2 regions of the Arthrobacter sp. KNU-44 genome follow, and region 2 is predicted to be linked to the other one. Evidence: predicted binding sites of a transcription regulator. Region 2 holds the regulator's gene; the other holds the start of a gene.
The links. Region 2 encodes HrcA, which represses chaperone genes, less so after heat shock. Its sites were predicted from a motif close to TTNGCACTCGNNNNNNNCGAGTGCNAA; they were not measured.

Region 1 (7,114 bases), 4.4 Mb from region 2:
GCCGCGGGCGTGTCAATGCTTGCCGTGTTCGTCAAACGTCTTCCTTCACGATTTCATTATGTCACCGAATGGTGACAGCAGTGACCTGTCGAACTTGTCTGTCAGCAAACTAAATTGCTTGATGCGTTGATATCAACGGGCATCGATATGAACCGGACTCTTCCAGAAGACAGCATCCGTCGGGCGGGTCAGTCAGCGGATGAGGCGCACGCCTCCATACCGGACAGTGTCCGGCGAGGGCCCGAGTTGGACCCTCATCGTCACGGACTCGGTCATGATGTCAGCCGGAGCGGTGTGGAAATCCATTAACAGCCAGAAATAGCTTAGGTCCGTTATCGCGGCCGGCCAGACCGTGAATTCCTTCTCCGCCAGGGGGGTCCGCCGGGGTTTGGGCGCTGCTGTTGAGGATGTGGTCCACGGCGGCTGGTCCTGTCGTGCGCAGGCCGTGGAAGACTCTCTTTTTGCTCTTCCCGTTGTTTTCCGTGCGAAGGCCGGCGAGGCGCAGGGCGGTGCGGAAGGCGTGGTCGTGGAGGGGGATTTTGCGGTTCAGGGAGCACGAGCTGACGTAGAGCCCGTAGAGCGCGTCGGCGTTGATCCCTGACTCGCTTGGGTCATCGTGAACAATGCATTCCTGGAGGAACTGGCTGATCTGTGGAGGGGTCATGGTGTGCTCCGGGGAACGGTTTTCAGGGTTGGGTTCCGTAGATGAATTCCTTGGCGTGTGCGACGGCTTTTCGGAAGGCGTCGTTGCGGAGGGTGGCTTGCCCGGGGTTTTTGGGGTCGGTTTCGAGGTAGTTTGTGTAGCCGGGCCGCAGGATCCAGATGTCGCCGGCCGGGGGTAGGTAGAACACGGCGAAGGAGCGGTGCTGGGGGTCTTCGGTCCAGATGGGGACGACCGCGACTGCGGCGCCGGTGTCCGGGTTGATCCATTGGGCCCGGGGGGTGGGTTGTTCGTGGGTTTCGGGGTCCAGGAACGGGGCTGTTCCTTTGCCCCACCGTTTTTCGAAGCGTTCGTAGAACGCGGGCATCAGTTGGTTGTCGTAGGGTCGCCAGGCACTCATGGGGGCTCCTTGGGCTGGTGTGGTTTTCCGGCTCTTATCGCCTGATCTGCAGGATGAGCGTGTAGCGGGTTGGCGGATATGACGGTTGCCGGAGCGGCGTTCCCGGGGACCGTCGGGCGGGCGGCTCCCAGATGACCGGTCCGATCAGCAGCGCCGTGGCGGGAGGCAACTGCCTTGGGATCCGAACGGGGCCGGGGCGTTGCGGCGTGGCGTTCGCGGCTGGACGCGGGTGCTCCCGGTCGTAGGCGGCCCGCTTTTCCGGGTTGCCGAGGATGGCGTAGGCGGCCATGATGTCCCGGAGCTCCTGCAGCTCTTTTTGGGTCTTCGTCTCCGGTTCCGTCGGGCCGGGGCCGGTGGGGTGTTCGCGGGCCGCCCGGGTGTCGGGGTGCCGGCTGCGGATGAGCGTGCGGTAGGCGCGGGTCACCTCGCGTGCCGTGGCGGTGGGGGCGATCTGCAGGGTCTCGTAAAGGTCGGGGCCGTTGTTCCTCATGGTTGGCGGTGGTGTGTGTTTTGGATGCGGGGTGTTTCCGTGGGCGGGGATGGTCCCCGGCCTGTTCGGCCGGGGACCATCGTTGCGGGAGTCATCCTCGGGGCCTCATCCATCCGTGCGCTGGCTGCGCTGTGGCGTGGTCTGTGAACTCGACCGCCCTCTTTGCATGGTGGGCCGCTGTGGTGCTCCCGGTCCGGGAGGGTGCGCCGGCGGTCAGGCGTTGATTTCCTGGCGCTGTTTTCCGGTGGTTTCGATTTCGATGCGGCGCGGTTTTGCTTTTTCCGCGACCGGGATGCGCAGGGTCAGGACGCCGGCGTCGTAGTTTGCTTTGACGCCTTCGGTGTCCAGCGCGTCGCCGAGGATGAGCTGGCGGCTGAAGATGCCGCGGGGCCGTTCGGAGGCGATCAGTTCCGTGTCCTCGCCGACGGGGTCCGGGCGTTCGGCCTTGACGGTCAGGACGTTGCGTTCGACGTCGATGTCCACCGAGTCCACGTTGACTCCGGGCAGATCGAAGGCGACCACGAAGTCCTCGCCTTCCCGCCAGGCGTCCATGGGCATGGCCGCCGGCCGGGCTGTGGTGCCGAGTACCTGTTCGGCGAGCCGGTCGAGTTCACGGAAGGGGTCCGTTCGCATCAGCATGGTGTGTCACTCCTTGCAGATCGCAGTTTTTTGTTGTCAATCCAGCTGATCTATGGTGGCTGGTATATATTTCTTATAGCACTGCATATGGGTCAGGGCAAGCCTGATTTTCGAAGGATTTTGGAGGTGCCCGATGGGGCAGGCCGGGGACCGGGGGAGGGGCGTGTATGCGATTTCCGTTGCGGCCGCACTGGTGGGAACGGGTCAGCAGAACCTGCGCCTCTACGAACGCAAGGGCCTGCTGGAACCGGGCAGGACCCTGGGCGGGACCCGCCAGTACAGCGAGAACGACCTTGTGACCTTGCGGCGGATCGGGGAGCTTCTGGAATCGGGCTTGAACCTGGCCGGCATCCGGATGGTCCTGGTCCTGGAGGCCGACAACCGGCGCCTCGAGGCGGAACTCAAGTCCGCAAACGCCGCGCCGGACCGGGCCCGGCCGGAATAAGGCGGAACCGATCGCCGTCAGCTATTGAACTCTCGATGGGCGATGCTTCCTCGGCCTGCCGGTCCCGGCTCCCCGGCCCGTCATTAGTTTCTTGAGCACAGGTTCGTCCTTGCTCTGATTCAGATGGGCCGGGTGCGGTGACTGATCTGTTTGATGGTCTGCTTCGATCTAGGCGGTCAAGCCGGCGATCGAGTTATGGACGAGTGCGCACAGGCCGAAGAGGGCATGGACCTGCTAGTCCCGTGATTTTGCGGCGGAGGTGACCCCGACATACACAAGCCGGCGTTCGGAAGCGTCGGACGCATCTTGAAAGGGAGTCGCGACGATGTAGCCTTCCGTCACTCCGAATTGGGACCCGAATCTCGGGATGCTCGGCATAACCTGTGGGTACCGTTGTCGCCGTCCGGATGGGCTCTGCTTCTTCTTGCCAAGGCAACCCGTCCAGACTCGTACTTGGCCGGTCCGGGGTTCGTTAGTTGTTGGCTGCGGCATAGAGGTTCAGGCTGGCGGAAAACACGATCCAGGAAATATAAGGCAGCATGAGCAGTCCTGCTGTTGTGTTAATGGGACCGAAGAGGATGACGGTGGCTGTCGCGGCCAGGGCCAGTGCGGCGATCAGGAGTAGGGCCAGCCATAGTGCGGTGTCGCCCCATGCGGGGTACATGCCGAAAAAGGTGGGTGCCCACGCCAGATTGAGCGCCATTTGGATACCGTACGCGGTCATGGCTGCGCGGGTCTTGGCCGATCGTCGGCGCCAGACCAGCCACGAAGCTACGGCCATCGCCGTGTACAGCACCGCCCAGACCGAGCCGAAAACCCAGCCCGGGGGCGTCCAGGGCGCTTTGTTGGCCGCTGCGTACCAGCCGGAGGCATTCCCAAGGATGGCCACGGACCCCAGGAAAGACACCGTGTAGGAGAGAACCAGAAATCCCAAAAGTGCCGTGATTTGGCGCCCGAGTCCCGTTCTGGCCGTCGCTATGGGCCCGCTCGTCTGTTGGAGTTCAGCCGACACTTGGTCCACCTTGTTCGATCGAGGGTTGGACTTACAGTCTGGCAGGCTGCCGGCTTAACGGGGTGGTCCCATGTCTCATCGTCGGGTTCGCCGTTTCGGCTGTGGTTCCTCCGCCTCCTCGCGGGGCACCCCGGAGCGCGTTCGGCAGGCGGCTCGAATTCGCGGCGAGCTTGTGAAAAAACGTGCCATATCCGGGCACCAAGGTTTTGCCGGGCATCGTAGGGGCCTGTATTTGCCGGGTTGGATGTGGTCGGCGCGGCCAAGTGTCGATTCCCTCGAAGACGACAGGGCCGAACACGCCCACCGCGGCTGGGAACGGTTCCTGTGGCTGATCTAGGCGACCGGGTTATTCGTCACGATGCTGCTGATCTGGTACACGACCACCCGCTGACAATCTGCGCTCACGCAGAAGAAACCGATGAAGGCGGTCTGCATCCAGACCCTGCGTTCCTTTCCCCGGGTTAGTTGACTGTCATCCGAACGATTGGCTCTACTTCCTGCGATCGTCAGTGACTCCACGGAGGGGACGAAACAGGCTCATCAGACCGGCCCCAACAACCCACGATCTCACCACCAAGAATCCAGCGCGTCCTGACCTCCTCGTCCTCCCCGCCGCGCGGAATGCAGGCCCGCGCGCGCGCTGGTTACCCGAGAAGGTTTGGTTAGCTCGTGGAAGCGAACGGCCGGCGTCCACGGCAAGCCGAAGAAACTTCCGTAAGGGTGCATCCGGGGATGGTCTTCGGCCGGTAGTAAGGGTGTAAGCAAAACCACCGCCCCCACTCGGGCCCCTTTGAGGAGTTGGAAATGCGCAAGAAAATCTTTGCAGCCGCCGGAGCAATGACGCTGCTGGCATCGCTGGCCTTGGCCGTCCCGGCCCAGGCCAGCACGTGGCATCACCACGACGACGGGACAGCAAAATTGTCCGTCCTTCACGGCGTCCCTGGCCTTACGGTGGACGTCTGGGTCGACGGCAAGCGGGCCCTGGACAACTTCAAGCCGGGCATGCTGGCGGGCCCGTTGACCGTCCCCGACGGCGACCACAAGATTGCTATTACCGGCGCCGACGCCACGAGCGCCGATAACCCTGTGATCGGCCCCGTGACGGTCGACCTGGAAGCAGGCCGGGACTACACGGCGGTCGCGCATCTGGCCGCTGACGGCACCCCGACGGCCACGCTCTTCACCAATGACACCTCGGCCAGCCCTGATGGAAAGGGCAAGCTGACCGTCAGGCACGTCGCTGCGGCGCCCGCCGTCGATGTCCTGGCCGGCGGGACCGCTGTCATCAAGGGACTGACCAACCCGCATCAAAAGGCTCTGACCCTTAATGCCGGGACCGTCTCCGCTTCGGTCGCCGCCGCCGGAACCACCGCCCCGCTGATCGGTCCCGCCGATGTCAAGGTCGCGGAGGGGAAGAACACGATCGTCTACGCCTGGGGAAGCCTCGCCGAGAACAACCTCGGAGTTGCCGTGCAGGTGGTGGACTCCTCATCGCGCGGACGCGACAACAACCACGAGGAGTAGACGTCCGGAGCGCCCGCTGCCATCCCGTTCCCACTGCCGGTTGGGGCCCGTCGACCACGGCCCCAACCGGCATGTGTTCCGTGGCATCCCGGGCGGCGGGCGCCGTTCGGCTATGGCGGAGCCACGATGGTCGGGGCATAATGTGCTTCAACAGGACCCGTTGCCGTTCAAAGGAACACCCGATGGAGGCTGCCGCAACGCATGATTGGGACGCCGGTCTCGATCACGCGTTTGCCGGTGGCGACGAACGCATCCTCGCGGAGGCGTACCGCCGGTTTGGTCCGTTGGTTTACACGCTGGCGCTGCGAACCTTGGGAGAGCGTGCCGCGGCCGACGACGTCACCCAGGAGGTCTTCATCCGGGCTTGGAAATCACGGACCAGTTATCGCCCCGAGGCGGCACGACTGCCCGCTTGGCTGATCGGCATCGCCCGCAATGCCATCTCCGATGCCTTGTCTGCTCGCTCCCGCCAGCGCCATCTCGAACAAGCAGCGATTCTCCTGGTTGTTGACCCCGTCCCCGGCCCCGATGCCGGGGACGTCGAAGAAGTCGCCGACCGCCTGACCCTTGAGGAAGAACTGGAACATCTAGGGGATCCGCAGCAGGAAATAATGCGGCTGGCATTTTACGAAGACCTGACCCACGACCAGATCTCTTCGCGCCTGAATCTTCCGCTCGGTACCGTCAAAAGCCACATCCGGCGCAGCCTCACCCGGTTGCGCACCCGGCTGGAGGTGGAACATGGAACACCTTGACGCCGAGCTTCTCAGTCTGATTGCCCTCGGGGAGCCCCTGGCCACAGACTCCGACGCAGACCACCTCGCAAGCTGTCCCACATGCAGCGAAACCCTCCGGGGCCTGCAGCACGCCGTTCACATCGCCACCCTCGATCCGGCGGGCATCGACCTGGAGGAACCAGGCAGCCAGAACTGGACCGCCATCCATCAAGCCCTCGGCCTCTCACCGAGCCTCGCGGCAGATCCCCTGAGCCGCCAGGCCGGCCGGGACCCGTCCCCGGCCATCGGGCCGGCCACGCCCGACGCGCCATCGAAACACGGCAACGGATCTGAGGGGGCACCGGTTCCGCTACGGTCCAAAGACCGCCGTGCCCGTCCCGGGCTCTGGATTGCCGTGGCCGCCGGCATCGTCCTCGGCACGGCTGCCGGGTGGGCCGCCGCCGGAGCCCTCCGGGACACCGGAATCCCGGCCCCCGTGTCCACCGAGTCGGCTCCTGCAACCGTCATCCTGGCCCAAACAACCCTGTCCCCGCTGCCCGCGCACACCGGTAGCGGAGACGCACGCGTGGAGCAACTCCCCGATGGGACCCGCCGGCTCGTGGTCAGGCTCTCCAACGACCACATCGCGGGATTCCGTGGAGTTTGGGTCGGCTCTGCCGACTTGTCCAAAATGGTCAGCCTGGGCGTCCTCGCCAATGACTCCGGCAGCTTCGCCATCCCGGCAGGGATTGATCTGGCCCAGTACCCCATTGTCGATGTCTCCGACCAGCTGTACAACGGAGATCCGGCCCACTCCGCCGACAGCATCGCCCGCGGAAAGCTCAAGCCGAAAAGCTGACCCCTACGGCCCCGTCCTGGCGCAGCGAGAAGATTCCGGGGAGGGCAATCTCCTATGCTTTATGGTCAAGCGGCTTGGGAGTCTTTGCATGATCGAGGGTTCCGTTTTTGAGCATGGCCAAGAGAACGATTCAGCGGCGCCGGGCCACACAGATGACGGCGGCGTTGTGCTTCTTGCCTTGGGGGTGTTTCCGGTCGTAGTGGGCCTTGGACGATGGTCGCGGCATGAGCCTATCTAGGTAGATCTGAGGAGTGCCTTCTTGAGTTGTTTGCTTCCCGAGCCATCCGCGATATCCAGCACCATGAGGAGTCCACCATCAGGAGTCCACGATCAGGACCGAACTCTCACACGAGACCCTCTCCAAAATC
Region 2 (7,114 bases):
TCAAACGGCGACAAGTCCTCCTACCTCGCCGGGCAGACCACTGCATCTGCCGTTCCCGGACAAGGTGGAGCCTTCAGCCTCACCGTGGGGCTCGGAGCGGGCCGCTATGAATTGCGGGTTTCCTTGGTAGGACCCAACGACGCCGACGTCGCGACGGATACCCGTACTTTCAGCGTTCGCTGAGCGAGCGCTGATCCAGGACGAGCGCTGCGGGCTACCAGCGCCCCAGAATGTCACTGGCGAGCACGACGGCTGCGGGTCCCGCCGTCGACGAGCGAAGCACGTGGTGGCCCAGGAGCGCGGTGACCGCGCCGACGTCGCTGAGCTTCGTCACTTCGCGCGGTGAAATGCCACCCTCCGGGCCGACGATGAGCAGGACTTCGCGACCCGCCCCGGTTTCCGCGTCGGAAACCTCGGCCTGCCACTTCTGCAGGACATCCCGCAGCGGACGTTTCGCGTCCTCATGCAGGATGATCGCCAAGTCGGCCGCGGCAACCGCCGCAGCCAGGCCGGAGCCGTCGACGGCGGCACGCACCTCGGGAATCCACGCGCGCCGCGCCTGCTTGGCGGCTGCCGTGGCGACGGACTGCCACTTCGCGTGGGACTTGGCCGCCCTGTCACCCTTCCAACGGACGATGGAACGCTCGGCCTGCCAGGGCACGACGGCGTCGATCCCGAGTTCCGTTGCCGTCTCGACGGCAAGTTCGTCCCTGTCGCCCTTCGCGAGGGCCTGGACCAATACGAGCCGCACGGTTGGTTGGTGCTCCTCCTGGACGGCGGTGGCAAGGACTGTCAGGGTTCCGTGCCCGGATTCGGTCACGGTGCCCGTGAGCCGTTTTCCGGCACCGTCGGCAATATCGACGGCTTCGCCGACTTCCAGGCGCTTGACGGTGACAGCATGCCTGGCTTCGGCGCCGTCGAGCACAAAAGTGTCTCCAGGGCCGAGCCCGTCAAGCGTTCCGGCTGCTGCGAAGAATACGGGGTTGCTCACCGCTATAGGTTACCGAGCTTGTCCCGCAGCTTCGCGAACATACCGCCGCTGGCCACAAGCTTGCCTTCGGTGAACTGCTCTCCGCGCAATTTTGCCAGTTGGCGAAGCAGGTCTTCCTGTGCGGCGTCGAGCTTGCCGGGCGTCTCAACGTGCAGGTGCACCTTGAGGTCTCCCCTGCCGTAGCCGCGGAGATGGGTGACGCCGAGTCCACGCAGGGTGATGACTTCGCCGGACTGCGTGCCGGACTTGACGTCAATCTCCTGGGGACCGTCGAAAGTCTCAAGCTGCAGCTCAGTACCCAGTGCCGCGGCAGTCATGGGAACGCTCAGCGTGGCGTGAAGGTCGTCGCCTTCGCGGATGTAGGTGGAGTCACTGTTGACCCGGATCTCCACGTAGAGGTCACCGGGAGGACCGCCCGCAGGACCTGCTTCGCCTTGCGACGACAGCTGGATGCGGGTCCCGGTAGCGACGCCGCCGGGCACCTTAACGGTCAGTGAACGGCGGCTGCGGATGCGGCCCTGGCCGTTGCACTCATTGCAAGGATCCTTGATGATCGAGCCGAAACCTTCGCACGATCCACACGGTGCGGCTGTCATGACCTGGCCGAGGATCGAGCGTACAGCCCGCTGGACCTGGCCCGAGCCGCCACAGATGTCGCAGCGCTCCGGGTGGGTGCCCGGACGGCAACATGAGCCTTCGCACGTGGGACAGATGACAGCGGTGTCCACCTCAAGCTTCTTGTTGACACCAAACACGGCCTCACGCAAGTCGATGCGAACGCTGATCAGGGCGTCCTGCCCGCGGCGCATACGTGATGCGGGGCCTTGCATGCCGCCGCCTCCTCCGCCGAAGAAGGTATCGAAGATGTCCTGGAAGGCGAATCCCTGGCCCGCGTATCCTCCGCCGAAACCGTTGTCGGTCCCGTTCTCGTTGCCAGTTGCGTCGTAGACACGGCGCTTCTGGGGGTCGGAGAGGACCTCGTAAGCGTGGGTCACCGCCTTGAATTCCTCGGCTGCGCCGGCCCCGGGGTTCACATCGGGGTGCAGCTTACGTGCGAGTTTGCGGTAGGCCTTTTTGATCTCCTCGCCGGTTGCTTCCGGCGAGACGCCCAGAACGTCATAGTGACTGCTCAAAGTCGGTATCTCTTCCTTGTTTACGGTTCCACTGCGTTTCTTGCGAGGCGCCCTCCAGCCGAGGCTGTCAGCCGCCCAGAATGCGGGAAAGGTAGCGTGCGACGGCACGGACGGCCGCCATGGTGTTGGGGTAGTCCATGCGGGTGGGTCCAAGAATGCCGATCTTGGCGCTGCTGCCCGGACCGTAGCCCGTGGCAACCACCGAAGCCTCCGAGAGGCCGTCATAGGGGTTTTCGCGGCCGATGCTCACCGTGACGCCGCGGGGGTCTTCCGCCATATCCGACAACAGCCGCAACATGACCACCTGCTCCTCAAGCGCTTCGAGGACCGGACCGATGCTCAGCGGGAAGTCCACGTTGGAGCGGGCCAGGTTGGCCGTGCCTGCCATGACCATGCGCTCGTCGCGGCTCCGCTCGGCAAGCCTTTCCAGGCCATGGGCAAGGGCGCCTGCAAGGTTGCGAAGCGTCGGCGGGCACAAGGCAACCACCGAAGGCAGGACTTGCGGCATGAGGTCGAGCTGGGAGCCGGCAATGCTTCCAAGGAACCGCGCGCGCAAGGCCATGAGCTCTTCGTCGGTGGCGTCCGTCGCTGCGTGCACAACGCCCTGTTCCACCTTGCCAGAATCGGCGATCAATACCACCAAGACCTGACGCGGTGCCAAAAGGACAAACTCAATGTGCCGGACACGCGCGCGGCTCAGGTGCGGGTACTGGACGACGGCGACCTGGTTGGTCAGTTGGGAGAGGAGCCGGACAGTGCGCTCAAGGATGTCCTCAACGTCGTCGGGTCCCTCAAGCAAGGAATGGATAGCCCGGCGCTCGGCAGCCGAAAGCGGCTTGACCTCGGAGATGCGGTCGACGAACAGGCGGTAGCCTTTGTCCGTTGGAATGCGGCCGGCACTCGTGTGCGGCGCGGCAATGAGGCCTTCTTCTTCAAGAAGTGCCATGTCATTGCGGATGGTGGCGCTCGACACTCCCAAATGGTGCCGTTCGACCAAGGCTTTGGAGCCGACGGGCTCGCGGGAGTGAACGTAGTCCTCCACGATGGCGCGTAACACTTCAAGCTTGCGTGGTTCGCTCACTGCCCACCTCCAATCAACATTTCAACAATTAGCACTCAACATGCCCAAGTGCTAACAAGTCTAGTATGAGCCACCTCGTTGTTAGCATTGGTACCGCTCGCGGCGAACATGATTCCCGCGCGGCCGTGGGTAATGCCACGGACCGTCAACGATCCCCCTAGCGCAAAGTGGTGTGAAGACCGTGTCTTACGACAATTGGGGCCCGCAAGACCTCACCTCGTCTGCCAAACGGCAACTGCCTGAGGTGCCCGTTGAACGCGGGATGGTTCTCGAGGACGTGCAGTCCGGTTGGGTCGGGGCCGTGACCAGGGTGGAGAAGTCCGGGGGCATGCACATTGTGGTGCTTGAGGATCGGCGGGGAAAGGCCAAATCGTTCCGGCTCGGATTCGGATTCCTCCTGGAGGGACAAGCAGTGAAGCTCGTGCCGCCGGCTCCACGCGCCGCGTCCGCCAAGGCCGCGGCGCAAGCAGGCAGGACGGCATCGGGATCCGTCCGCGTCGCCGGGCAGCGGGCCCAAGTCGCCAAGGCGAGCCGGATCTGGGTGGAAGGCAAGCACGACGCCGAACTCGTGGAAAAGGTGTGGGGAGATGATCTCCGGGTGGAGGGCATCGTCGTCGAGCCCTTGCACGGCGTGGACGATCTCAAGGCCGCCATCGCCGGGTTCTCCCCCGGCCCGGGCCGCCGGCTCGGAATCCTCGTGGACCACTTGGTACCGGATTCGAAGGAGTCGCGGATTGCTGCCGAAGCCATGACGCTGCCGGGCGCCGCGGGAAACGTCCTGATCGTGGGACATCCCTACGTGGACGTCTGGCAGGCAATCCGGCCCAAGGTGTTGGGGATCGAGCAATGGCCAACCATCGCGCGCGGCACGGATTGGAAGACCGGCATCCTGAGGTCCTTCGGCTGGCCGCATGAGACGGCCGAAGATGTCGGGCTGGGTTGGCAAAAGCTTCTTGGCGCCGTCCACAGCTACGCCGATTTGGAGCCCTCGTTGCTGGGCCGCGTGGAAGAAGTGATCGATTTCCTGACTGTTCCGTGACGATTGCGCGCCCCGGGCAGAGGAGTTGGTCGGCTGATCGCGTGCCGAGCAAGTATTCTGGGACAGCAACACTGCACCGATTGATACTCGAAGGAAGATACTTTGGCAGACAACGCTCCTGACGATCGGGATGGCACCTCGGGCCAGTCCCAGTACCACGGCGTTCCTGCCAACGCGCTGCCCTTGACCGCCTCGGAAGACCGGCAGTGGGCAACACTGGCACATTTCGGCGGGATCCTTGGCTGCGTTCCTTCGCTTCTGATCTACCTGATCTTCCGCGAACGTGGCCCCTTCACGGCACAGGAATCCAAGGAAGCGCTCAACTTCACTTTGCCTCCGACGATTGCCGCAGTGCTCGCCAACGTCCTTGTCTTGCTCCCGGTGGTGGGAAACCTGTTCGCTGTCCTTGCCACGGCGATCTGGGTGGCCGTGACCTGCTTCTCGGTGTCAGCCGGAATCCGCGTCAACCACGGACAACCGCACCGCTACCGCTTCAACCTGCGCTGGATCAAGTAGCCGGTCTTCGCGGGTCCGTACGCAACTCCCGCGCCAACCGCTAGCGCCTGCCGCTAGTCCGGAAGGATCCGGCGGACCACGGCGTCCGCGAGTAGCCGGCCCTTGAGAGTCAGGACCAGCCGTCCTTGGAAGGCCGCACCAGGCTCAACCAGTCCGTCGGCAATGAGGCCTGCGACGGCGTGGCGGCCCACCTTGTCGAGCGCGTCAACTTGAAGCCCTGTGCCGAGCCGAGCCTCCAGCATGATGCGTTCCACTTCCCGGGTTCCGGCGTCGAGCGTTTCACGTCCAGCGGCCGGAGACACCCCGCTGCCGAGCCTGTTGGCATAGGCTGTGGGGTGTTTGACGTTCCACCAGCGGACGCCGCCCATGTGGGAATGCGCACCGGGTCCGATGCCCCACCAATCGTCTCCCCGCCAATAGGCTAGGTTGTGTTTGCACGCCTGTTCGGGAGTGCGGGACCAATTGCTGACCTCGTACCAGTCCAGACCGGCGGCGCTGATCAGCTGATCGGCGAGTTCGTACTTGGCGGCGTGGTCGTCGTCGTCGATGCCGGGAACTTCTCCGCGCCGGATCTGCGCCGCCAGCTTGGTGCCTTCTTCCACGATCAGCGCATAGGCACTGATGTGGTCCGGACCGTAGGACAACGCTGTCTCGAGGGAGGTCCGCCAATCAGCCATGGACTCGCCGGGAGTCCCATAGATGAGATCGAGGCTCACCGCAAGGCCGGCGTCGCGCGCCCATTGGACCACCAAGGGGACCCGGCTGGGAGTGTGTGTACGGTCCAGGACCTTGAGGACGTGAGGGACCGCCGACTGCATGCCGAAGGAAATCCGGGTAAAGCCGGCGTCTGCGAGCAGCTGGAGGGACTCGGGCGTCACAGAGTCCGGGTTCGCCTCAGTGGTGACTTCGGCTCCCGCTTCCAGGCCCCAGTGCCCGACGGCGGCCGTCAGGATGCGTGCGAGATCTTCGGCAGGCAGCAGGGTCGGCGTCCCGCCGCCGAAGAACACCGTGCTCAGGTGCCGTTGCGGCAGCCCGGAGGCTTCCATGGCCCGGACGGCGAACTCCACTTCCGAAATGGCAGTAGACGCGTAGGCGTCCTGGGAGGCGCCGCCGCCAAGTTCGGTGGCTGTGTAAGTGTTGAAATCGCAGTATCCGCAACGGACGGCACAGAAAGGTATGTGGACGTACAGTCCAAATTTGCGTGAATCGACGCCGTCGAGCACCTGCGGCGGCAAGAGTCCGTCCGCAGGTGCCGGATCCCCGAGGGGAAGAACGCTAGGCACGGATTTCCCCTCGTGCCTGTCCTGCGCGCGCCCCTACAGTGCGCGCGTGTCCCGTGGTGTCCCGGGCGAAAAGCGGCATTACTTCTTGGCCTTGTCCTTGGATTCGTCGGTGGTCAGGGCTGCGATGAACGCTTCCTGTGGAACTTCCACGCGGCCCACCATCTTCATGCGCTTCTTGCCTTCCTTCTGCTTTTCCAGAAGTTTGCGCTTACGGGTGATGTCACCGCCATAGCACTTGGCAAGGACGTCCTTGCGGATGGCGCGGATGCTCTCACGCGCAATGATCCGCGAACCGATGGCGGCCTGGATGGGCACCTCGAACTGCTGGCGGGGAATGAGTTCGCGCAACTTGCCTGTCATCATGACGCCGTAGGCGTAGGCCTTGTCGCGGTGGGTGATGGCACTGAAAGCGTCAACCTGCTCGCCCTGGAGCATGATGTCCACCTTGACCAGGTCTGCGACCTGCTCGCCGTCGGCCTTCCAGTCCAGCGAACCGTAGCCGCGGGTCTTGGACTTGAGGATGTCGAAGAAATCGAAGACGATTTCGGCCAGCGGAAGGCGGTACCGGATTTCCACGCGGTCTTCGGAGAGGTAGTCCATGCCGCCCATGACGCCGCGGCGGCTCTGGCACAGCTCCATGATGGCGCCCACGAACTCATTCGGCGCCAGGATGGTGGCGGACACCATAGGTTCGCGCACCTCCGAGATCTTGCCGGTGGGGTATTCGCTCGGGTTGGTGACGTGCAGGACCCGCTTGTCCTCCAGCGTGACCTCGTACTCAACGTTGGGAGCGGTGGAGATGAGGTCGAGGTTGTACTCGCGCTCGAGGCGTTCACGGGTGATTTCCAAGTGCAGCAGGCCAAGGAAGCCCACGCGGAAACCGAAGCCCAGGGCGGCAGACGTCTCAGGTTCGTAGACGAGTGCTGCGTCGTTGAGCATGAGCTTCTCTAGGGCATCCCGGAGCACTGGATAGTCCGTGCCGTCCAAGGGATACAAGCCGGAGAAGACCATAGGCTTGGCATCGGCGTAACCGGCGAGGGATTGCGAAGCGGGCTTGGCCAGGTTGGTCAC

Region 1: the regulator HrcA is predicted to act here: its motif matches at 2,266-2,292, upstream of ACSVHC_RS00965 (Hsp20/alpha crystallin family protein).

What each region holds. Positions count from the first base shown of each region.
Region 1 is NZ_JBPXNG010000002.1:8,898-16,011, reverse strand. It holds gene ACSVHC_RS00985 (helix-turn-helix domain-containing protein) at 1-35, opposite strand, end outside; gene ACSVHC_RS00980 (hypothetical protein) at 281-664, opposite strand; gene ACSVHC_RS00975 (hypothetical protein) at 687-1,061, opposite strand; gene ACSVHC_RS00970 (J domain-containing protein) at 1,096-1,551, opposite strand; gene ACSVHC_RS00965 (Hsp20/alpha crystallin family protein) at 1,765-2,190, opposite strand; gene ACSVHC_RS00960 (MerR family transcriptional regulator) at 2,324-2,635, shown strand; gene ACSVHC_RS00955 (TspO/MBR family protein) at 3,108-3,647, opposite strand; gene ACSVHC_RS00950 (DUF4397 domain-containing protein) at 4,452-5,171, shown strand; gene ACSVHC_RS00945 (RNA polymerase sigma factor) at 5,354-5,926, shown strand; gene ACSVHC_RS00940 (anti-sigma factor) at 5,913-6,746, shown strand; partial or broken gene ACSVHC_RS00935 (transposase) at 7,058-7,114, shown strand, end outside.
Region 2 is NZ_JBPXNG010000002.1:4,437,554-4,444,667, reverse strand. It holds gene ACSVHC_RS21825 (GerMN domain-containing protein) at 1-183, shown strand, start outside; gene ACSVHC_RS21820 (16S rRNA (uracil(1498)-N(3))-methyltransferase) at 215-991, opposite strand; gene dnaJ (molecular chaperone DnaJ) at 994-2,124, opposite strand; gene hrcA (heat-inducible transcriptional repressor HrcA) at 2,192-3,205, opposite strand; gene ACSVHC_RS21805 (DUF3097 domain-containing protein) at 3,387-4,244, shown strand; gene ACSVHC_RS21800 (DUF4870 domain-containing protein) at 4,347-4,760, shown strand; gene hemW (radical SAM family heme chaperone HemW) at 4,814-6,043, opposite strand; gene lepA (translation elongation factor 4) at 6,122-7,114, opposite strand, start outside.